DNA from 2 places in the Lysinibacillus sp. Ag94 genome. Region 1 is predicted to be linked to the other one. Evidence: a T-box and tRNA genes for the amino acid it is inferred to sense, from the RefSeq annotation. Region 1 holds a T-box; the other holds one or more tRNA genes.
What was found. A T-box is a leader RNA that pairs with one kind of tRNA and senses whether it is charged. The one in region 1 lies ahead of metG (methionine--tRNA ligase), so its partner is inferred to be a tRNA-Met.

Region 1 (12,213 bases):
TAAAAATGGATGTAACAGCTGTCCAAGATTAGCAATTATATAAACACATGTTGCAAGTGTTTGATTGCCAGCTTCTACATTCTCTTTCACCTGTAGCCACGGCTGCCGCTCATCAAAATAGCGATTAGCCGCACGAATGTATTCAAAAATAGCCTCTAAAGCTTGTTTAAAATGACCCGCTTCTATTTGAATCCCAACATCATTAAATAGCTGAATCGTATGTTTTCGAATCGTGTCATCTACCTCTGCATGAGGCACTTGGCTAGCGAACGATTTCTCTAAAAACTTCAATGTTCGATTGACAAAATTACCATAAGCACCGAGTAATTCACCATTGTGACTATAAATAAATTCTCGCCACGAGAAATCAGTATCACGATTTTCTGGCGCATTTATAGTTAAATAATAACGAAGAGAATCGGCATCGTATCGACTCAAAATATAAGGTACCCATACCGCCCAGTTTTGGCTCGTCGATAATTTTCGTTTTTCTAATGTCAAATATTCGTTTGAAACAATATGTGTTGGTAAGGCCTCTGCTCCTATCCCCATAAGAATAGCTGGCCATATAACTGTATGGAACGGAATATTATCCTTACCATGCACATAATACGAAATCGTTTCTTCATTCCACAAATCTTCAATCGCTAGTTGATGCTGCTTCGCCCATTCAATGCTCGCTGTTAAGTAACCTGCTACTGCTTCAATCCACACATATATTTTTTTGCCTTCAAAACCTGGTACTGGCACATCGATACCATTTGGTAAATCCCTTGTTACTGCGCGGTCCGGTACCCCTTCTGCCAAGTAACGTTCTGTTAAACCTAAGGCATTGACTCGCCAGCGTTTTTCCGCCTTTGCCTTCGCTAAATAAGCCTCCAACCTCCCCTGAAACTGGCTAAAAGCAAAATAAAAATGCTCTGTCCCTTTGATAATTGGCTCATTCCCACAAATTTTACAGTGTTTATCGATTAAATCGAGCGGGTCTAAAATCGTTGAGCAATGATCACATTGATCACCACGCGCCTTCGCACCACAGATTGGACAAATCCCCTCTACAAATCGATCCGGTAAAAACTGCTTATCTGTTTCACAGTATGCTTGTTCAATTTTCTTTTTATATAAAAATTTGTTCGCTAGCAGCTGTGAAAAAATTGCCTGAACAGATTCATGGTGGTGCTGCGCATCTGTTCGCGTATACATATCGTAAGTAAATCCTAAATCATTGAAGCATCTTGAAAACTCTTCATGATAATGATTAGCAATTGCTTCCGTTGTCGTATTTTCTTGCGCAGCTCGAATTGAGATTGGTGTACCATTACAATCACTTCCCGAAACATATAAAACCTTCTCGCCCTTTTGTCGGTAATATCTAGCCAAAATATCACCCGGTAATAATGCAGCAACATGCCCTAAATGCAAAGAACCATTTGCATATGGCCACGCGCCTCCAATAACAATTGTCATCCTAAGTTGCTCCCCTCAACAAAATTGTAAAAAAGTGTATAAAAAAACGCCCTAATCAAAATTGATTAGGACGAGTATACCCGTGTTACCACCTATATTTACAAATAGCTCACACTATTTGCCTCCATCAGTGCGTCTCATTCAAATTTTTAATGAAAGATACTGCCGCTGTTGTAACGAGTGCCCATCTCGTCGTAATCTACTCGCAAACTTGCTTTCGGTACGAAGCTCAAAGGTCATTTTCAAAAGGGGGCATTTACCTCATTTCCACCAACAGAGGCTCTCTATATAATGCTTCTCCAATTTACTTTTCCTTATCAATGCTTTTACTATAGATTTCCACCATTTTACTCTTTATGCCGTTGAATTGCAATGCATGTCGATAAATTGCTCTTAGTTCTCGATAAACTGAAAAACTTAGGCGATAAATCATTCAATCTTTTCGATAAAACGAAAAAGTTGGGTGATAAATCAGAAAATGTAGTCGATAAAATTTTATCCAAGCTTTATTTCAAGCAACTCTTTTAAATTATTAATGACAATGTCCGCTTTTCGTAATTCTGTGTCCTGCGCAAAGTCGAAACGTACACCAACTGAAAGCAACTGATTATCCCGAGCTGCCTGAATATCAGAAGAACGATCACCTACAACTGCGCCGCATTCAATGGCATTTTCCTCGATGACCTTTTTCACTAAATCAGATTTATGACCGCTCGAAATGGACTGAATACTATATGTACCGTTGATAAAACGCCGTAATTGATAGGTTTCTACTATTGCTTGTAAATACTCTGTTTGCCCATTACTGGCGATAAATAAATCATAGTTTTCTGCCAATATAGCAAGAGTTTGCTCTGCATTTGGATATAATGCGCCCTGGCGATTACGTATTTGTTCAATAAGCTTAACATGGAATAATGCGTTGCTTTCTTCACGTGTCTCTAGCGTGTGCATAGGACATAACGTTTCCCAGACAACAGGTAATGGAACACCCATAATTTCACGGTATTTCTCTATTGGTGTTTCTCCCTGCCACAAGCCCTTTGCACGCAGCACATTAAACGTCGCCGATAATGCTGGCTCTAATATTAGATTTGTTTGAAATAAAGTACCATCCATATCAAAAATAATAGCTTTTTTCATAAAATCACCCCTTCTACTATTATTACGTTTTCATTAGAAGGAGTGTTGCAATCATTAGACGTCAAAAAACTCCATATGCATTTTTTCCTTCTTATAGTAATCCAATCGGTCCTGTAAAGTCCCTGTATGAAATTCGAATTTATGACCATCTGGATCCGTGAAGTAAATCGATTTTTTATCTCGTACATCTCTTTGTCTGCCTTCCAGAATGTTGACATTATGATGGACTAGCTTTTCATACATTTTGTCAAAATCGGCCTCCTGGATAGAAAACGCTATATGTGTATAGGATTGATGTATGTCATTGCGTGGGATATCCTGTTCTACATTCAGGGCAAGCCACAGCCCATTTACATCTAAATAGGCTGTACTTCTACCCTTCACTAATAATTTTGCGTCAAAAACCTTTTCATAAAATGCGATGGATGTCTCTAAATTTGACACTGAAAATAATAAATGATTTATGTTTTGGATTGTCATTTTCGTACCCCCAACTATGAAATTGCTGCTCACTCTTACTAATTTGATTTTTTGCCCTTCTTTAAGCCTTTCGCAATTTGCTTCGATTTGCGTTGCTCATTTAGTCTAGCCTGAGCATTTGTTTTGCGTTCGATAAAAGCAAGTTCTCTTTGCAATTTAAAGTAGCTTTGGAGACGTGATCGTTCAAGTACACCATCTGTAATTGCTTGCTGTACAGCACAGTGTGGCTCCTTCTGATGTGTACAATCCCTGTAACGACAAGCCGCAGAAAGTTCCTCAATATCCTGAAAACTAGCGGATAAGCTATCACTCTGATCCCATAATTGTAGCTCCCGCATTCCTGGTGTATCAATTAAACAGCCGCCTTCTGGCAATAAAACTAACTCACGATGTGTTGTTGTATGGCGCCCCCTCGCATCATCTTCACGAATACCTGAAACCTTCATAAGCTCCTCACCACTAAGAGCATTTGTCAATGTGGATTTCCCTGCGCCAGAAGAACCAAGTAATGCGCCCGTCACACCTTCCGTAAATAGCGCACGAATATCTTCTAAGCCCTCACCTGACAGTGCACTAGTCACAAAAACATCTACACCAAACGCTACAGACTCAACCTCACGTATTTTACTAGCAACATCTTCACAAAGATCTGCCTTCGTCAATACAACGATCGGCTTTGCACCCGAATCCCACGCAGCTACTAAATAGCGTTCTAAACGACGAATATTAAAGTCTGCATTTAAGCTCATAACAAGAAGTACGATATCAACATTCGATGCTACAATCTGCTCTTGTATTTCCAGCCCCGCGGCCTTGCGGGAAAAGACTGATTTACGTGTAAACAATTTATGAATGATCGCCTTTTCCTCACCAGGCATTTTCTCGACTAGCACCCAATCTCCTACTGCGGGAAAATCTTCCCGTGCTAATGATGTATAGGCGTAATGTCCAGCAATCGTTGCCAGCCACTCACCTTCTTCAGCTAGTACACGATAGGAATGTTTATGCTCTAAAGTAACCCTAGCCGGCACACAATTCGCCAGCTTAGCCTCCTGCTTAAATCCAGTCATTTGCTCTTCAAAATATGTTGAAAATCCTAAAGTTGTTAAATTCAAGTTGTTTTCCTCCTAAATGTGAATATCCTTTGTATCAATTGAAATTAATCAAAAAAACCTTGTCTCTGCGCAATTCGGCAGTTACAAGGTTCACAGGCACATTTAAGAGAATATACAAATTACCACAATTATCATTTAAATACACGGTGTGGTCAATTTATATATTTTAGGCGTGCGAAACTGAACAAACCGAATTGCAGCTCGTTAAAAACGGATCTATTCATCATGTCACATCACCTACTTCCGATTTAGTTATTTCCAATATAGCTAAATATTCCGAAATTGTCAATTATCTTCTAACAAGCATGTATCCCCTCCCCCCCTGCATACAATAAACAAGACCACTATTGGCGAAGGAGATGTTGAATTGTCAAAAATCATTTCTATTAGTACATACCAACCACCGTACACATTACAACAAATAAACGCAGAGGAGCTAACAAAGGAACTTTTCCATGCGAAAATCCCTAAGTTAGAACGTTACTTAAAAGTTTTTGAGAATGGTGGTATTGCAACACGCCATTTTTGTGTACCACCTGAATGGCATCGTACCGATCATTCCTTTGAGGAACGAAACAATTTATATATTGAACTAGCTACACAATATAGCGTTGATGTCATTCAAGCCTGTTTACAAAATGAAGCGTTTTTACAATCACCGGTTTCTCCTAAAGACATTGATGCTATTATTTTTGTAAGTAGTACTGGTATTTCCACACCAAGTATTGATGCACGAGTTATGAATAAACTTCCTTTTTCAGACAGACTTAAACGTATTCCACTTTGGGGACTTGGCTGTGCTGGTGGTGCGGCGGGTGTTAGTAGAGCCTATGATTTTTGTCGTGCCCATCCAGAAGCAAAAGTTCTTGTCGTTTGTGTCGAGCTTTGTAGTCTAACCTTTCAGCCAAATGATTTTTCAAAAAGCAATTTAATCGGTGCGTCTCTTTTTGCAGATGGAGCCGCATGTATACTCGTCTGTGGAGATGACGTGAATATCGCAGTAAAAAAACCAATACCTGCTATTATCGGGACTGGCTCTAAATGGATGCCCGATTCAGAAAATGTTATGGGTTGGAATATTAAGAACAATGGTCTACATGTCGTTTTTCAGAAAAGTATTCCTGCCATCATCACCAATTGGCTCGGGCCATTCATTGAACAATTTTTATTGGAACATGAACTATACAATGAACAGCTTACCCATTTCATCGCACATCCCGGCGGTAAAAAAGTGTTAAAAGCTTATGAAGATACTCTATATCTAGCTTCCAAAAAAACCGATATTTCTCGGGAAATATTGAAATTTCACGGAAATATGTCATCTCCTACGGTGCTATATGTATTGGAGCAATTTATGTTAAACGAAGGACAAGTAGAGGATACTGGCTTGCTCGTCGCTCTCGGCCCTGGCTTCTGTGCTGAAGCTGTATTACTTAAATGGAGGGAGTAGCATGATTATTTACATTATTTTGTTCCTCGTCATTCTACAAAGATTGACAGAAGTTTTCATTGCAAAACGCAATGAAAGATGGATGCTTTCACAAGGGGCATACGAAGTTGGTTCTTCTCATTATCCATATATGGTTGCTTTGCATGCTGGTTTTTTCCTATTTTTAATTATTGAAGTCGTTACTAATCATAAAAGTTTATCTCCTTTATTTCCGTTATTATTTTTATTATTTATTGCCGTTCAAGTATTACGCATTTGGTGTATCCGTTCATTGGGGTCTTTTTGGAACACAAAAATACTCATATTGCCGAATGCAGAAGTTGTACGAAAAGGCCCTTACACATTTATGCGTCATCCAAATTACGCTGTAGTTTGCTTAGAAATTATGCTTCTACCTTTAATGTTTCAAGCATATTTTACAGCATTTTGCTTTACACTTTTAAATGTGACAATGCTCTCCGTACGCATTCCACTTGAGGAAAAAGCCTTGCGAGATGCGACTAATTATAATCATGTATTTCAAAAGAAGATTTCGGAATCCTAGCCGAAATCTTCTTTGTTTCGCTTTCGCTATCTAAACACTTGCTAAAAGATTTAATGCCATTCCCAATTGAACGGATCTTGTAAACCATCCCATGAGTTATTAAACTCATCTTCCGTTAATAAACACTTGTCTAGTTCTTTTATAATCGCCTCTTTATCTAAATCAACACCAATAATAACGAGCTGTGTCATGCGATCTCCAAATTCCTCATCCCAATCTTCTACTACCTCAGGACTTTGCAAGAAAACATCCTGCTGTTGTTCCTTTGGTAGAGCGGCTACCCAATAAGAAACTGGTTCTATTTTTGCCGATGAACCTGCCTGTGATAGTAATAATGCAACATTCTGATGTTTCGCACTCCAAATAATACCCTTTGCTCGGACAATCGATTCTGGCATATGATCACACCATTCTACAAATCGCATTGGATGAAATGGTCTTCTACGCTTATAAATGAAAGAAGAAATGCCATACTCCTCCGTTTCCGGTGTATGATTTTCATGACCAAGCTCTAATTCTTTTAACCAGCCAGCAGATTCTGATACCCGTTCAAAGTCAAAGCGTCCAGTATTTAAAATCTCAGCGGGCTCTATTACACCGTTTACTGTACGAATTAGCTTGGCTTCAGGTTGTAATGCACGTAAAATACGTTCTAATCTTTCAAGCTCTTCATCTGATACTAAATCACATTTGTTTAATACAAGGACATCACAAAATTCGATTTGGTCAATGAGTAAGTCGGCAACATCTCTTTCATCTAACTCGCCGACTGCCTCCTTACGCTCTAAAAGGCTTTCACCCGACTGAAAATCATGCCAAAAACGATTCGCATCTACAACTGTCACCATCGTATCAAGCTGGCAAAACATTGTTAAATCAATACCAAGCTCCTCATCTAAATAGCTAAATGTTTGGGCAACAGGTATTGGTTCACTAATCCCCGTCGATTCAATTAAAATATAATCAATAGTACCGAGCTTCGCGAGACGCTCCACCTCCTGTAATAAATCCTCACGTAGCGTGCAACAAATACAACCATTCGATAGCTCCACAAATTTTTCCTCTGTTCGTGAAATGCCGCTTCCATTTGCAATTAGTTCTGCATCGATATTAATTTCACTCATATCATTGACGATTACAGCAACACGCATATCTTTTTCATTTTGTAAAACGTGATTCATCATTGTTGTCTTACCAGAACCTAAATAACCACTTAACACTGTAACGGGGATTTTCTTTGTCATCTTTACAACTCCTTAAATCGTAATTATTACTATTTACATTTCGTAATTAAAACATAGAGTCCTAAAAAACGCAACGCTAAAAACTTTACGGAAATACGGTATTGACATATTTCACTAAAAATAATAATGTATAAAGCGTAATTATTACGATTTAAAAGGGGGTTATTTTATGCGTGTACAAGTGACATTAGCCTGTACAGAAACAGGTGATAAAAACTATATCACTACAAAAAATAAACGAACTAATCCAGAAAGGCTGGAGCTTAAGAAATATTCACCACGTTTGAAAAGAGTTACATTACACAGAGAAACGAAATAATATGTATTATGTCTAGAGTTCACTAGTAACATAAAAATGGCTGTTTCAAAAGTGTCTGTCGTACTTTTGAAACAGCTTGCAACACAAACTTTATACAATTTTATCAGTATTGATGTCGATAGTAAGCTCGTTCAATTTATGTTCCAGATCCTCAAGTAAGCGTAATTTATGATTCAATTGCTTCTCAAAATCCATTGATTGAGCAAATACCTTATTTACTTGAGCATCTATATGTGTAATAAACCCTGGATTCATTATCGTTTTTCCACTCAGAGAAAGGCTATATTTTTTGATATCCGCCAATTCTTCCGTTAATCTTGCTATCTCACTACTTTTCTCCTCTAATTCTTTGGTTAAATGCTTATTAAGATTGTCTGAACTGGCTTGTTCTAAACGGGATCTTTCAAGGGCTTCAATGATAGTATTCATTTGTTGGCTTATATCCTTTGTAAAAACGTTCAGCTTCTTTTCAAGGCAATCGACTATAGTCTTATCATGAACATCTGAATTTGTAGAAAGTAATTTATCTTTAGCAGATTTTAACGTGTCCTTCATTAGCTTATTTTCTGCACGCAGCTCTTCTAATTCCTTTAATAAACCCTCTATCGAAGAAAGTTGTTTTTTCTTCTGGGTTTCTCTTGCTTGTATATCTTCATAGTAAGTTTTAAGTTTTTTTTCATGGTCTCTCTTCTGCTTTAAAAGCTCCATCGAAAGCTCCCTTTTCTGCTTTGTTAATTGAACATTTTCCCGCTCTAATCTCAGTACTAGTGAATAATAATCACTATCTCTGAGCCTTTTAACTTCATTTTTATATTTCGCTAATTCTGCTCTTAAAAAAATGATCATTTGCTGCAACTGAATAGGATCATTGTTTTTAACAATATCATTATCCACTCTCGCGCCTCCTAATCACGACATTTTTTTAAGTAAACTAATCACTTCTTCAAATTGCTCCTTACTATCCTCTAACATCTCATCAAGCTGCTTAATAATCTTAATGTCTATTTCCTCATCACCAATTTCTTCAGCTTTGCTCTTTTCTCCTGACATTAAATAGGCAAGAAGTAGATTCAATGTGCCTTTTTCGAGATAAGCAAAGCTATTATTTTTCGTATTATTATAGTTAGATAGATTCGTAAGCTGTTCCTTTATTAGTTGATGGACAACACTATCTATTTTTTGATTTATATTTTCAGACTCACTCATTTTCATCCTCCTGTCTATGACTAATTCCATTGAGATTAATAGGATTTAAGACAACGACACCATCTTTGAACTCATCACAATATGTAAAACCCATGATACTTCCTGAATAAGAAAAATTATGACCCCACTTAATTTGAAAGTTAGGAAATGATAATGTTTCGTTTGGCTCTAACGTTGTTTTGCCTATAGGTCTAAGCCAGAATTCCTCCTTGCTCGATTGATCATTGATTCGTTCCCAGCTACTGTTGCCTTTTAAATTTGGTGCGAAATGTTCATAGACATACCTTCCTGAGAAAGAGAATGGAGAGTCTTCAGGCAGTTTTATACATAGATACGGATTCGTTATAGGCTGACTCCCTATATTGCGAATATGATAGGAGCCCAAGCATAAGCTTTCCTCATCAGGATTATAAGAAATATTGAACGAGGACGTGAAATAACTAATGATGTTGACACTATCCGGAATAATAAGCTTCTCAACCGTTTTTTTAATTTCATGAACATAAAAATCTGTTTGTTTTTTTAGTTCATTTATCTTTTCTTCCACATGATCGATACGAGTAGTCATAATTAGTACCCCCTTGCCAATAGTATTTAATTAACCAACCTACTTTAACTGTCTTAAATCTTTCATAAAAAAAAAGAGAGGATTAACCTCTCTTTATAATATGATTTTCTTCTATGTGTTAGTACCATTAACCAACTGTTGGGAAGATAGCAGGGCACTGCTGTGGGCGTACTACACCCGGACATGCGAACGGTAATTCTGCTCTTGGTTCGCAGAAAGTCGCTAAGAATTCCACAGTTACTGGGAATGTAGATTGAATACTTTGGCAAACAGATACAGTAATCGTTAATGCAGAAAACGTAATTGTCCCTGCTCCAGCAGTTAATGTTCCAGTTGTACACACGAAACAATCTAAATCCGTGAATAAAATTTCTACATCTGTCCCTGTTGGCGCACATAATGTAACTTGTTCGCAACGAGAAAGTGGAATAGTATTGCTTGTGAACATAGTGCCGTTCGGTAGACAAACAACTATCGTAAGAATAAAGTTCTTTTGAATAGTTAAATTTTGAAGACATACAGTTGCACCATCAATTGAGAATTGGCGATTCTCACGGTTCAAGATAACAATAGGGTTTGTTGTTGATGGAACTACCTTACATGTAACTACTGCACCTGTTAAATCCGTCGTTGGCGTTACTCCTGGAAAAGTAATTGGTCCAGTAGGGGAAAAATCAAACGACATTTCCTTTACAATCCAGTCAAATACCTTATCGACGTTTATACAAATAAGTTCTTGCGCCTGGGATGGCATATTCTCTAGCATCCTTTTGACACCTCCATAATTTTTTTTACCTTTCGTTTGTATCTTATGTTTTCTAACTAAAAGTGCATGGGCTAAAAAGTAATTCGTTCTGATTTTTATGAATCAATTATGCTTCAGCAAAATTGCCGCTGTCGCACAGATAAATTGCCACAGGACGTGGCTGAGTTCCTCTATTTTTAGCAGGTGTTTGAACCTGCCGAAAAGTAACTTAATTCAGCAATGTATCACCTATAAAGGCGGGAGTCTTCTGTAACTGGTGCTTTACTTTCGTTACGAAAAATAATTGCAAGTTAAAATACTAAAGTATCAGTATGTATCGTTTTTGCTTATACCGCCCTTTCTTAAGAAGAAACTAAAATGTTTGAAAGGACCGGTATATTTGTAACATAAAGTAAACATTTTTAATAAAATATAAATGGACTGAAAGGGGTGAAATGCAATGGAAGATTCAAAATTGTACTCCACTCAAGGCATTGAACAATTGAAGCAAAAAATAGAAGCCTACAAGGATACATTAACTTCATTAAAAATGGGAAATTCAATTGAAGATTACCTATTTATGAAAATGGATTTTGATGAAATTAAAACGCAAATGGCACTGTTAGAAGAGCTAAACGAAACAATAGATGATAAGCAAAAAAATTCCCAAATCAGAGGCTATGAGGAGCAGATAAAACTTCTATCAGCACAAATTGAGTCTTTGAATCAAACAATTGAAGAAATGAACCGAGATATACTAAAGGTTTTAAACAAATTACTTACGATTGAAAATACCGAAGCGCCAACCACTCCACCTAAAACTGAAAAAATATCTAATTTCTTTGCTAACGGTGCTCAGAGGGATTCGATCATTACACAGACAACAAGCCCGTCGGCGAATACATCTAAACAGCCCTCCTATAAAATGCTGCAAAATCTGGCAGGTAAAGCAACAAATACGCAATTAGATGGAAACAATGGTACGCCTTCTACTCGCAACGGAAATCAAAAAGATGTACCCGAGGAACGCCATTTTAATCAACAATACTTTCAATCAATAAATACTCATCCAAGCCAAATATATAATGGCTTATATAGAAATACGAACACTGAATCGACCTTCCATTTTAAGCACGCTACGAACATACAGGAAATCCCAATTAGTATCAATGGACCTGCCTTAGCGCCTGACGATGCCTCAACTCCCGAGAATTACAGAAAAAAAAATACTGCAGTCACTGTAGCTGAAATGAACGCTGCCATAACGAGTGAGCCAAGCAATCTTGAGGTACTTGAAACTGTTATTGAGCCTGTCGTTCCAGAGGTTGCCGAAAACGTTATTGAGCCTGTCGTTCCAGAAGTAGCCGAAAACGTTATTGAGCCTGTCGCTCCAGAGGTTGCCGAAAATGTTATTGAGCCTGTCGTTCCAGAGGTTGCCGAAAATGTTATTGAGCCTGTTATTCCGGAAGTAGCCAAAAATGTTATTGAGCCTGTTATTCCGGAAGTAGCCGAAAATGTTATTGAGCCTGTTATTCCGGAAGCGGCTGAAATAGTTAGTGCGCCTGTCATTCTGGAAACAGATAAAGTGATGAACGAGCAAGTGGACGCAAATAAATCACCTATTTTAAAAGGTGATGAATGTGAAAGTCTTGAACCTACATTAGGGGAAGTATATGAAACCCATACACAAATTGAAGAGGTAAACGAACCACCTGAGGAAAACCAGAAAAAAGAGAAGGGTTCTTTGTTTTTCAATTTCTTTCGAAAATGGAGTTAGTTTAAAGTTGTTGTGTACACAGCTTAGGATCAATCTAGATTTATACGATAAATTTGTCCAATGCGTATGAAAAATACATATTGGACTTTTTTGTTTAATTAACCACATAAGCAGAAGGTCAATTTCATTATAGAATACTTGTCATTGACAATAAC
Region 2 (12,213 bases), 580 kb from region 1:
TGTAATTGTTTGAGAAGTGAAATCTAATTTATTCCCATTGAAATCCATAATATCATTACGAGGTGAAGCTTGAACCGTAACACTTCTGCCGTTTTCAAATAAATAGCTATTCTGAGGTATTGTAATTAATACTCTATCATTACCTTGTGGATAGGTAGTTGCTGCTACCGAAGAACCATTCACGGTAATATTAAAATCCAAATTATTAACGTTTATTACTGGTTCACTGAAAACAAGCTCTAATGTTTGTGAATTACTAACATTAACAGTTACAACCTTTGGTGCATTATTTTCTTTAAGGTTAATGGATGTACGCACCTCATCAAATGGTTCCATAGAGTTTGCTGCTCTTAAGCCTTTAATCGTGAAGTTGCGTGTGCCATTAAAATAATTTGAATCTTTTTTCAATGTGAGCTTAATACGATTTAAATTGGATCCCTCTACAACAGCACTTTCTACCTGAGCATTATCAATGCTATAATTTTGAACATTTTGAGCAAGTGCTGGATCAACAGGATAATTGAAATTTAAATAAACAATATTATTATCTTTAATAGAATAATCTGTTGCAGATGTTTGAATTGCATTGTATTGCGATAAAGCTAATTTATTGCCATTTATATTTAAATCACCGTTACGTGTAAATTTAACGTTTGGCACTTCAGTGATTGGCACACCGTATAAATTAGTAACATTAAATAAATTTAATTTGCCGTCGTAAAGAGCTCCCTTTGTATCATACATGCCTAGCAGTCCTGCCATTTTAACACGTAATTTCGTAGGTTGATCTTTTACAATCTGAATATCACTTTGAGGTCCTCTTGATACCTCATATAAAATGTAATTATTGACGAATTTCCCAGTAAATGATGCTTTTGCGTTAACGCCTAACTGTACTGGCTTATCGAAAGTTAATTGTAAATATTCTACACTATCACCGTAAACAATTTCAGAATTTATTAGCGCTGGCGCTTTGTCATCTCTTATAAAGTTATACGCTGTTGAGAATGTTGCCGTTTCACCTGATAAGTCGGTTATTACACGACTAGAAGCTGTCCCAATCGTTGTAATTCCTTGAAGCGAGCTTTTTGGATCCACCGTAACATTAAATAAACGACCATTTTTAGGATCTTTCTCTACAGAATTCACAGAAATTGAAGTCTGGCCGCTTTTCACTGAAAGGTCATATGAATAAAGTGGTTGAATTTCCTCTGAGAACAATAGCTGGAACGTATTTGGTCCAGTTTGTGTAACAGAAGATAGTGTCGGCGGAACACCATCCTTATCTCCCTTTTTCACTGTTACCGTAGAAGGGTTCGGTGAAATAATATTCCCTGCCATATCTGTTGCCGCTACGAATGTAATTTGAACAGCTGTACCAGGCGTTAAATACACACCATTCATTGTTGCAGCTGATAAGTCAAATGTTGCTTCAGTTGAGTTTTGCTCAATGCTTCCAACTACATTCGATACCTTTGTACCATTTGCTAATGTAAATTGAATGCGCTCATTTGGAAATGCTGCCATTGGCTTAGAAAACTGCACTTTAACGATTGAAGAATTTTTTCCTTGCGTTGTGCCTAAAATCGTAGGCGCTTGTGTATCTCCAGCAATAACAAAATTCGCATCTACTTTTTGAAGCACTGTACCCTTTTCCGCTTTGATGTTGCTGAACACATAACGATGTGTACCTTTTAATGGTTCATTCATTGTAAAGATGATTGATTTTTTATCAGCACTGATTTCTGTTTTTATAACCGATAGTGCTCTTAAAGTATCGACATTAGAGAAAGCTACAACATTATCCTGTAATTTCCCATCTGCTTTTATCACAGAAAGTGGATCAATCGCTTGGTTAAAAACAACTTTAATCTGAGAAGCATTAATGCCCTCAATTGATTGTACATTTAACTCATTCACTTCATATGTAACAACAGCGGAATATGACTTGTCATTAATCTTGAAATCTACCTTCGTTTCTACATTTTCAGTAAGCGGTGTCGCTAATGTTACCTTTTGGCTTGTCCCATCTGTTAATGTTACCTGTAGTGTTTTTGCATCTATAACTTTAACTGTTTGGATGGACACTTCAGGGCCTCTTACCATTTCACCGATATTCGTCATTGAACGATGTAAAAATGATGAAAATTGACCACGTGTTAGTGTCTTTTTCGGATTAAATGTCGTTACATTTGTAATTTTTGCATATTCTAATGCGATGATAGCCTCATGATTTTCTGGTGAAGCTACTTTTAAATCTGTAATAGATGATTTAAAGTTTTCTTTTTTATACATCGCAATTAAATCGATATCGTAAACTTTTTCAATTGCACGTACTAAAATAGAAGCCATTTGTTCGCGCGAGATATATTCGGAAGGTAATAACTTATTGTTAGTCCCTTTGAAAATACCATTATCATTTATAAGCGCTGCATACTGTAGTAATTCTTTATCTTTTGAAGATGTAGGCATGTCTGTAAAACGTACTTTTTTATTGTAGTCTGCTGGCACTTGGAAGTGTTCTAATACTAGCCATTTCCCTAAAAATTTCGTTACATTGCCTTTCGTAAGGACCCCGTTTGGCTTAAATGTACCATCTGGATATCCAGCTACAATTTTTGCATCTGCTAGTGCCAAAATGGCCTCTTTATGGTCACTTTTTGCTATGTCTGTAAAATTAGCCGCACTTGCAGTAGGAACAACTGCTGCAGCAATTAAAGCAGCAGAAGCTGCACTCATAATCCATTTACTCTGCTTTTTTTTCACATTTATTACCTCCTATGAATTCTATTCATTCCCATTATAAAAGAAAGATAGATATATTCCAAAGGATATACCAATATTATGACCATTTACCATGGATTATTTGTCCAATTCAATAGTGAACACAAAGCAAATACTAAATATATTAATTTTTTCTAAATGAATTGCCTAATTTTATTGTTTTATTTATGAGAGGGACGCGGATCTTAAGGTTGTTTTTTAGCTTTTTAGAAAGTGTAGAGCCAAGGCCAAATGAAGGTTATACACGATTATCTCTAAACGTGATAAGCGGAAGAATAATGAATAAGCGGACTCGATGGAACGAGCATTCTAGCTGCAACAGCGGTACGACGGAAAGGAATTTTCGTAGTTTGATAAAGTACCATAAAAAAAATGCAGTAGATGTAATGTACATCTACTGCATTTCAGTATGACCCGTACGGGATTCGAACCCGTGTTACCGCCGTGAAAGGGCGGTGTCTTAACCACTTGACCAACGGGCCAATGGCGGAGAAGGAGGGATTTGAACCCTCGCGCCGGTTACCCGACCTACACCCTTAGCAGGGGCGCCTCTTCAGCCTCTTGAGTACTTCCCCACAAAAAAATGGCTCCGAAGGCAGGACTCGAACCTGCGACAACCTGATTAACAGTCAGGTGCTACTACCAACTGAGCTACTTCGGAATAATGGTGGGCCTAAATGGACTCGAACCATCGACCTCACGCTTATCAGGCGTGCGCTCTAACCAGCTGAGCTATAGGCCCTTGGAGCGGGTGATGAGAATCGAACTCACGACATCAGCTTGGAAGGCTGAGGTTTTACCATTAAACTACACCCGCAAATATGGTGGGTCAGGACGGAATCGAACCGCCGACACTTAGAGCTTCAATCTAATGCTCTACCAACTGAGCTACTGACCCATATTTTTAAAAAATGGCGGTCCCGACCGGGATCGAACCGGCGATCTCCTGCGTGACAGGCAGGCATGTTAACCGCTACACCACGGGACCATTTTGGTTGCGGGGGCCGGATTTGAACCAACGACCTTCGGGTTATGAGCCCGACGAGCTACCACTGCTCCACCCCGCGTTAATAATATATTCTTTTCGAGTTTTTCAAGCACCATTTAACTATAAAATGGAGGAGGTAGAGGGATTCGAACCCCCGCGCGGTGTTACCCGCCTGTCGGTTTTCAAGACCGATCCCTTCAGCCAGACTTGGGTATACCTCCGTAATATTATATAAATGGTGGACCTTGCAGGACTCGAACCTGCGACCGGACGGTTATGAGCCGTCTGCTCTAACCAACTGAGCTAAAGGTCCTTTAAGATGGCGGCAGAGGGGATCGAACCCCCGACCTTACGGGTATGAACCGTACGCTCTAGCCAGCTGAGCTACGCCGCCAGGATCTTTATACTGGTTATCTTTTATGGTGGAGCCTAGCGGGATCGAACCGCTGACCTCCTGCGTGCAAGGCAGGCGCTCTCCCAGCTGAGCTAAGGCCCCATAAAATGGTCGGAATGACAGGATTCGAACCTACGACCCCTTGGTCCCAAACCAAGTGCTCTACCAAGCTGAGCTACATTCCGATAAATATTAATTTGGCGCGCCCGACAGGAGTCGAACCCATAACCTTCTGATCCGTAGTCAGACGCTCTATCCAATTGAGCTACGGGCGCTAATGATTAAAATAAAAATGGTGCCGAGGGCCGGAATCGAACCGGCACGGTAGTCACCTACCGCAGGATTTTAAGTCCTGTGCGTCTGCCAGTTCCGCCACCCCGGCACATTTGGAGCGGAAGACGAGGTTCGAACTCGCGACCCCCACCTTGGCAAGGTGGTGTTCTACCACTGAACTACTTCCGCATGTGCATAAGATTTATTTATCCTGGCAATTATGAAATTTTAAAAATGGTGCGGGTGAAGGGAGTCGAACCCCCACGCCTTGCGGCGCTAGATCCTAAGTCTAGTGCGTCTGCCAATTCCGCCACACCCGCATATTTTGTTGGCAATTTAAATGGTGAGCCATGAAGGACTCGAACCTTCGACCCTCTGATTAAAAGTCAGATGCTCTACCAACTGAGCTAATGGCTCAAAATGGTGCCGGCGATAGGAGTCGAACCCACGACCTACTGATTACAAGTCAGTTGCTCTACCAACTGAGCTACACCGGCAAATGGTGGAGGATGACGGGCTCGAACCGCCGACCCCCTGCTTGTAAGGCAGGTGCTCTCCCAGCTGAGCTAATCCTCCTGGGTATTATGCCTAGCGACGTCCTACTCTCACAGGGGGAAGCCCCCAACTACCATCGGCGCTAAAGAGCTTAACTTCCGTGTTCGGTATGGGAACGGGTGTGACCTCTTTGCCATCATCACTAGACTATTATTTTCAATATACTTCGTATGCTGAAAATCTTATGTATTTCGTTTTGAAGTTTTTATTACCTGTCCTTCAAGACAAGAATTATTGTATAACGTTTTCTCACATAGTGCAACACTTTTTTATAAAAGAAAAGAAATCATTACTTTTCGAAGATATTTTTGTAATGTAAGAGAAATTATCACTCTGCTATTTATTATAACAATTGATTAATTAAAAGAAAACAATTAATTTACAGAAGTGTTTTTAGCTATTTTAATTCATGAAAATATTTGAGCTACTCTATTTTCTGACTGTCGTGACACTTCGCTTTTAATCTGCAACAGGATCAATCAGAGTAGCTCTTCGTTACAATCAATTAAAAAAGTAAAATATACACGAAAAACTATTAATAGATTCAACTAACATGGCTGTTAATTTATCATTTTACAATACAATTATTTCATGATAGTTTTCTAGTTTCCTTTTATCCTCAATCATTTAAACCTTAAATTTCCTCTCAAGTGAAAGAACATTTCTGACGTTGCACTTTCTTATCGAATACATCTGCTAAAGAAGTTAAATAACCGAAAGAGCCATTTGTAATTGAACAATTTCCTCAAATGTTGTTGCGGGACCAAAAGATACTCTAAAAAATTGACGTGCCGCTTCCATAGAGTAGCCCATTGATAAAATCGCCTTCGTACCAGATTCACCATGACTATCACAGGCACTTCCTGTGGAAATACATATCCCCGCTTCATTTAATTTTAACAAAACGTATTGCCCCTCTACTCTTTTCATTAGTACACCACAAATATTAGGCAATTGCTCCTTACTCTCAATTATTTGACACGTTTCTTGTAATTTTTCCTTAAAACATTGACGTAATGCTTCATAGTGCTTCCGCTCATATTGATAATCTTCAATCGCCGTAGCAAAAGCGACAATAGCTGGCGTATCTAATGTTCCTCCCCTTAACCCACGTTCATGCGTGACACCTGGTGCTAATGCAGGAACACGGAGCTTAGGGTTAATATATATAGCTCCACATCCTTTTGGCCCACCTATTTTATGAGCTGATATTGTAATAGCATCTACTTTCTGCTTTAACGGAAGTTTACAGAAGGACTGTACACAATCAACATGCAAGAGAACGTTTGATTGTTTGGCAATCTCGGCTATTTCTTCAATAGGTTGAATAGAGCCTATCTCTGAATTTACATGTTGGATAGTGATTAAAGCCGTATCTTCTTGTATGGCTTCTCGTAGTTGCTCTACATGAATACTACCATCTTGCTGTAAAGGTAACTTCGTGATTACAAACCCCAGTCTTTCAAGCGTATTTAAAGCCGCATGCACGGAAGTGTGTTCAGCTTGTGATGAAATAATGTGCTTCCCTTTATTTGACGCTAAAGCTAATGACAAAATCGAAATTAAATTGCCCTCCGTTCCGCTGCCAGTAAAAATGACACCGTCACTATTTACTCCAAGAGATTTTGCTACGACAGCTCTTGCCTGCTCAACAAAATAATGTGCTTGGCCACCTAAATCATGTAGGCTTGCACTATTCCCATAATACTGCATTGCTACCTCACAATATGCTTTAAGAGCTTTTGGAGTCATTGGAGAGGTTGCAGCGTAATCCAAATAAATCATTTTATTCTTCCCTTCTAGTTCATCAAGTCTTGTTTTCTCTTTTATTTTATGTAAAGATATGTGTCAAGACAACTGTAAAGAAGGTATATGTATGGATGTAATGACAGATGTACTTATTATTGGTAGCGGCGTTGCTGCACTTCAAACTGCTCGACTACTCGAAAGACATTTTCTAGTTCAGATAGTTACAAAATGTTCAATTAAAATGAGTAGTTCTTATCGTGCTCAAGGCGGTATTGCTGCCGTTACAAGTCAAGAAGATCATCCAAAGTTTCACATTGCTGATACGTTAATTGCTGGTGAATATCATCATGAAAGAAGGAATGTTGAAATACTAATAGAAGACGGTACAGAAATTATGAGTGATTTATTAAATGAGGGCTTTCCAGTTGATCGACAAATTGATGGGTCCCCCGCTCTAGGCTTAGAGGGGGCACATAGTCATCACCGTATTTTACATGCAGGTGGTGATCGTACTGGCCAAGTAATAATCGATTATTTACTCAGACAACTTTCATCTAATAGCGTTGTGAATTGCTATGAAATGGCTTACGAGCTTTTATTGAATACAGATGGTGATTGTGTTGGTGTTCTGACAAAAGGAGCAGAGGGAACGAAGCGCTACCTTGCCCACCACGTCATTCTAGCGACAGGAGGTGCGGGCGCTTTATATTCTTGTACGTCTAACTTTGCTACGAATACTGGTGATGGTATCGCTTTAGCATATCGTGCTGGAGCTGCTATCAGTGATATGGAATTTATGCAATTTCATCCGAGCTTACTTTGGTGTGGAGGGCGGGCCAAAGGATTAGTCTCTGAAGCTGTCCGTGGCGCCGGAGGAAAGTTTGTCGATGTACTGCGTCATCCCATAATGAAAGGCATTCATGAGCAGTTGGACTTAGCACCACGCCATATTACTGCACATGCATTATTTAATAAACGTGCTGCTGGGCAGGAAACCTTTATTGATATTTCAAGTATCGAACACTTTGAAGAAAAATTCCCTACGATTGCTCAGCTTTGCTATGACAATCATGTTCATTTACAAAATGGATTAATCCCTGTAGCACCAGGTAGTCATTTCTTAATGGGTGGTGTTGTTGCTGATGACAAGGGAAGAACATCTATTCCTAATCTATATGCAATAGGTGAAGTTGCTTGTACCGGGGTGCATGGTGCCAATCGTTTAGCTAGTAACTCTCTTTTAGAAGGCATTACGTTTGGACAAAGAACCGCCCAATACATTATTCAAACAGGTTGTAAGCAAAATAGTTTCGTAATTGATGACAATCATCATCAACAAACAATGCCATCATTATTTACAAAAGATCAATTACGACAAATGATGATGCACACATTAGGCATTGTGCGAAATCCAATCGATATGGAACAATTCGTACAACAATTGCCCTCAATGCAAACACTTCTTCATGTTGATTTAGAGAGCTTAAATCGGCAGGAACTCGAACTTTACATGATGCATATTGTCGCTACATTAATGGCGCACGCAGCCATTACACGAAAAGAAACTCGTGGAGCACATATTCGCATTGACAGACCACAAGATGATCATTATTGGGCAAACCGTTGGATCATTTTTCAACAAGGACAGATGAAAGTGAGGAATTCATTATATGAATATCATCAAACTCGAGGAATTGCTAAAACAATTTTTTAATGAGGATATAGGTGATGGGGATTTATCGAGTGAATTTATATTTTCTCCAGAACAGCAGGGATCTTTTTCTTTTTATGCGAAGGAGAGCGGCATTTTTTGTGGAGCCCCTATCATTAAGCATGGATTTCTTCTTCTTGATCAATCTATGGATATTATCCTTTATAAAAAAGATGGTGACAAAGTCAATGCTGGTGATATTCTAGCCGTTATCCAAGGACCACTTCAAAAGTTATTAATGGGTGAGCGTGTAATTTTAAATCTTATCCAGCGCATGTCCGCTATTGCTACAGCTACAAATTTAGCGGTACGAGAAACAGCAGGTACAAATGCGAAAATATGCGATACACGCAAAACAATGCCCGGAATGCGTATGTTAGATAAGTATGCTGTTAGAATCGGTGGCGCCTATAACCATCGCAATGGTTTATACGATGCGATAATGCTAAAAGATAATCATATTGCTTTTGCAGGTAGTATTACTAAGGCCGTACAGCTAGCCCGTGAAAAAATTGGTCACACCATTAAAATCGAAGTCGAAATCGAAACAAAAGCACAATTGGATGAAGCAATTGCAGCCGGCGCAGATATCATTATGTTTGATAATCGTAGCCCTGAGGAAATACGTGAATGGCTTCCCGTAGTTCCACCACATATTGCTACAGAAGCTTCAGGCGGCATTTCACTTCATAACTTAAATGCCTATGCAGAAACAGGTATTCAATGGATTTCACTCGGAGCACTAACACATTCAGTAAAAGCCTTCGATATTAGTGCACAAGTAAAAACGAAAGGAGCTAATTCCATTGTCCATCACTAGCTTATTACAACAAACATCACTACTGCCAGAGCATTATCGTGGATTATCTGAAAATGACATGGAATCTCGCATTTTAGCTATAAAAAAGAAATTAGGTAGTAAGCTCTTCATCCCTGGACATCATTATCAAAAAGATGAAGTGATTCAATTTGCAGATGCAACAGGGGATTCCTTGCAGCTTGCTCAATTATCAGCGGCTAACAAGGAAGCTGAACATATAGTATTTTGTGGCGTACACTTTATGGCGGAAACAGCTGATATGCTCACAACTGAACAACAGCATGTTTATTTACCTGATATGCGTGCAGGCTGTTCAATGGCAGACATGGCAGACATTTATCAAACAGAACAAGCATGGCCGATTTTACAAGAACTCTTTGGCAATACAATTATCCCTCTAACATATGTTAATTCTACTGCTGCTATTAAAGCATTTACTGGGCGTCATGGTGGAGCCTGCGTAACATCGTCCAATGCAAAAGAAATGGTTAAATGGGCATTTACGCAAAAACCACGTATTTTCTTTTTACCAGATCAACATTTAGGAAGAAATACTGCGTATGATTTAGGAATACCGCTTGAAAATATGGCAGTTTGGAATCCTCATACAAATATGCTTGAGACAGATCAGTCTCCAGAAAACATTCAAGTCATCCTATGGAAGGGACACTGCTCCGTTCACGAAGGTTTTACAGTTCAGCATACGGAGCTTATACGTCAAGCTCATCCAACTATGCGTATCATTGTTCATCCTGAATGTAATCGTGAAGTTGTTGCGGCTGCAGATAAAGCAGGTTCTACAAAATACATTATCGATACGATTAATAAAGCACCGAGTGGTTCAGCATGGGCAATCGGTACTGAAATGAATCTTGTTAATCGGATAATCCAGCAGCACCCTGATAAGCATATTATCTCTTTAAATAAGAACTTCTGTCCTTGCCTTACAATGAATCGAATTGACCTTCCTCATCTGCTTTGGTCCTTAGAAAGTATAGAGAAGGGGCAACCACATAATCGTATTCAAGTAGATGCTCACACTGCTGAAGAAGCACGTAGTTCACTTGAAAGGATGCTATTAAGAGCATAAAGACAAAACGTCTACTCATTTCTGGTAGACGTTTTGTCATTTATAATTACTAAGTCTTTTTTGCAAGCATGTTGTGAAATTCATTATAAATAAATTTCACCTTAGAATCTTAAAAACTATTTTAATACAAAAAAAATACAGTAGATGTACATTACATCTACTGCATTTCAGTATGACCCGTACGGGATTCGAACCCGTGTTACCGCCGTGAAAGGGCGGTGTCTTAACCACTTGACCAACGGGCCAATGGCGGAGAAGGAGGGATTTGAACCCTCGCGCCGGTTACCCGACCTACACCCTTAGCAGGGGCGCCTCTTCAGCCTCTTGAGTACTTCCCCACAAAAAAATGGCTCCGAAGGCAGGACTCGAACCTGCGACAACCTGATTAACAGTCAGGTGCTACTACCAACTGAGCTACTTCGGAATAATGGTGGGCCTAAATGGACTCGAACCATCGACCTCACGCTTATCAGGCGTGCGCCGGTTTCCCGGAGTTATCCCAAACTATAAGGTAGGTTGCCCACGTGTTACTCACCCGTCCGCCGCTAACGTCAAAGGAGCAAGCTCCTTCTCTGTTCGCTCGACTTGCATGTATTAGGCACGCCGCCAGCGTTCGTCCTGAGCCAGGATCAAACTCTCCATAAAAAGAAATTTGATTAGCTCAAATTGTTTTGCTGGCATCATGTTTGATGTCCAAAATTTTGTTTCGTTCACTAACTCAAGGTTAGTTACTAAAAACTTTATTGATTACGTTTTGCTTGTTCAGTTTTCAAGGTTCATGTTGATGTCGTTGTTTTCAGCGACTTCTTTATATTAACATTTAACTCATTTCATGTCAACAACTTTTTTTAAATTCTTTTTTCAAATCTTTTTTCAAGTCGTCCTTCTTGTTAAGGACAAGTAATAATATATAATATAGCAATTTAAAAATCAAGCTTTTTTTGAAAAAAGTTTAAAAATCTTTTTCTCATCAACTACAAATAAGAGAATTCCTACTATAACAATGAATCCACCAATAATTTGTGTGGCTATTAAATATTCATTAAAAATAAGAAGCGCTAAAATAGCCGCGCCAATTGGTTCAAATAAAATCGCAATGGAGACTACATTTGTACTAACGTATTTAATTGACCAATTAAATAGAGTATGACCAAATAAATTAGGAACTATCGCTAATAAAATAAACCATATCCAGTCCATAGTTGAATAAGGGCCGAACGATTCCCCCTTAATAAGAACATAGATAAACAATGTAATTGTACTAACAGCATAAACAATCATCGTATATGTCACAAGGGATAATCTTTTCCGTACATCTTGTCCAAATAAAAAGTAAGCTGTAACGAGTGCGCACGCGACAAGAGCAAGCATGTCTCCATAAAATGCAGTACCATTAAGTTTAAAATCTCCCCAACTAATTAAAATACTACCGACAATAGCAATAACTCCTGCAAAAATGGTTTTCAAAGTAATGTTCTCTTTAAAGAAAAAATAGGTCCCTACAAATGCAAACAATGGCTGTAGTGTAACCAAAACTGTAGAACTTGCTACAGAGGTGTAATTAAGTGATTCAAACCATAAAATAAAATGAAAGGCTAAAAATATGCCAGCAACAGAAGAAAATAGCCAATCACGTATTCTTAATTTCTTTACCTCGTTTGTGTACTTCCAAAAAAACAGAGGAGCCATTATTAACACCGAAAAGAACATACGGTAAAACGCAATAACTCCCGCTTCTGCATTTGCTAATTTCACAAATATGGCTGACAAGGATACAGAAATTACGCCAATAAAAATAGGAATGTATGGATGAATTTTGGCTTTCTCCATTAAATCCAACCTCCAATAA

Region 2: it encodes a tRNA-Met, which carries the amino acid that the T-box ahead of metG (methionine--tRNA ligase) is inferred to sense. The anticodon was not compared.

The regions. Positions count from the first base shown of each region.
Region 1 covers NZ_CP096780.1:4,314,225-4,326,437, forward strand. Annotated here, with positions in the region: gene metG (methionine--tRNA ligase) at 1-1,467, opposite strand, end outside; T-box leader at 1,531-1,797, opposite strand; gene MY533_RS20375 (HAD hydrolase-like protein) at 1,963-2,610, opposite strand; gene fosM (FosM family fosfomycin resistance protein) at 2,665-3,090, opposite strand; gene rsgA (ribosome small subunit-dependent GTPase A) at 3,129-4,205, opposite strand; gene MY533_RS20390 (type III polyketide synthase) at 4,573-5,655, shown strand; gene MY533_RS20395 (isoprenylcysteine carboxyl methyltransferase family protein) at 5,657-6,199, shown strand; gene MY533_RS20400 (GTP-binding protein) at 6,250-7,443, opposite strand; gene rpmG (50S ribosomal protein L33) at 7,613-7,762, shown strand; gene MY533_RS20410 (hypothetical protein) at 7,853-8,656, opposite strand; gene MY533_RS20415 (hypothetical protein) at 8,672-8,968, opposite strand; gene MY533_RS20420 (hypothetical protein) at 8,961-9,536, opposite strand; gene MY533_RS20425 (BMQ_0737 family morphogenetic spore coat protein) at 9,664-10,302, opposite strand; gene MY533_RS20430 (ring-infected erythrocyte surface antigen domain-containing protein) at 10,742-12,058, shown strand.
Region 2 covers NZ_CP096780.1:3,735,749-3,747,961, forward strand. Annotated here, with positions in the region: gene MY533_RS17405 (S-layer homology domain-containing protein) at 1-2,766, opposite strand, end outside; tRNA gene MY533_RS17410 (tRNA-Glu) at 3,195-3,266, opposite strand; tRNA gene MY533_RS17415 (tRNA-Ser) at 3,269-3,359, opposite strand; tRNA gene MY533_RS17420 (tRNA-Asn) at 3,369-3,445, opposite strand; tRNA gene MY533_RS17425 (tRNA-Ile) at 3,450-3,526, opposite strand; tRNA gene MY533_RS17430 (tRNA-Gly) at 3,528-3,601, opposite strand; tRNA gene MY533_RS17435 (tRNA-Phe) at 3,607-3,682, opposite strand; tRNA gene MY533_RS17440 (tRNA-Asp) at 3,697-3,772, opposite strand; tRNA gene MY533_RS17445 (tRNA-Met) at 3,777-3,851, opposite strand; tRNA gene MY533_RS17450 (tRNA-Ser) at 3,901-3,993, opposite strand; tRNA gene MY533_RS17455 (tRNA-Ile) at 4,009-4,085, opposite strand; tRNA gene MY533_RS17460 (tRNA-Met) at 4,093-4,166, opposite strand; tRNA gene MY533_RS17465 (tRNA-Ala) at 4,193-4,268, opposite strand; tRNA gene MY533_RS17470 (tRNA-Pro) at 4,275-4,351, opposite strand; tRNA gene MY533_RS17475 (tRNA-Arg) at 4,365-4,441, opposite strand; tRNA gene MY533_RS17480 (tRNA-Leu) at 4,460-4,548, opposite strand; tRNA gene MY533_RS17485 (tRNA-Gly) at 4,554-4,628, opposite strand; tRNA gene MY533_RS17490 (tRNA-Leu) at 4,675-4,759, opposite strand; tRNA gene MY533_RS17495 (tRNA-Lys) at 4,781-4,856, opposite strand; tRNA gene MY533_RS17500 (tRNA-Thr) at 4,861-4,936, opposite strand; tRNA gene MY533_RS17505 (tRNA-Val) at 4,940-5,015, opposite strand; rRNA gene rrf (5S ribosomal RNA) at 5,026-5,141, opposite strand; gene MY533_RS17515 (cysteine desulfurase family protein) at 5,700-6,779, opposite strand; gene nadB (L-aspartate oxidase) at 6,871-8,457, shown strand; gene nadC (carboxylating nicotinate-nucleotide diphosphorylase) at 8,414-9,274, shown strand; gene nadA (quinolinate synthase NadA) at 9,261-10,364, shown strand; tRNA gene MY533_RS17535 (tRNA-Glu) at 10,538-10,609, opposite strand; tRNA gene MY533_RS17540 (tRNA-Ser) at 10,612-10,702, opposite strand; tRNA gene MY533_RS17545 (tRNA-Asn) at 10,712-10,788, opposite strand; tRNA gene MY533_RS17550 (tRNA-Ser) at 10,793-10,865, opposite strand; gene MY533_RS17555 (DMT family transporter) at 11,295-12,194, opposite strand.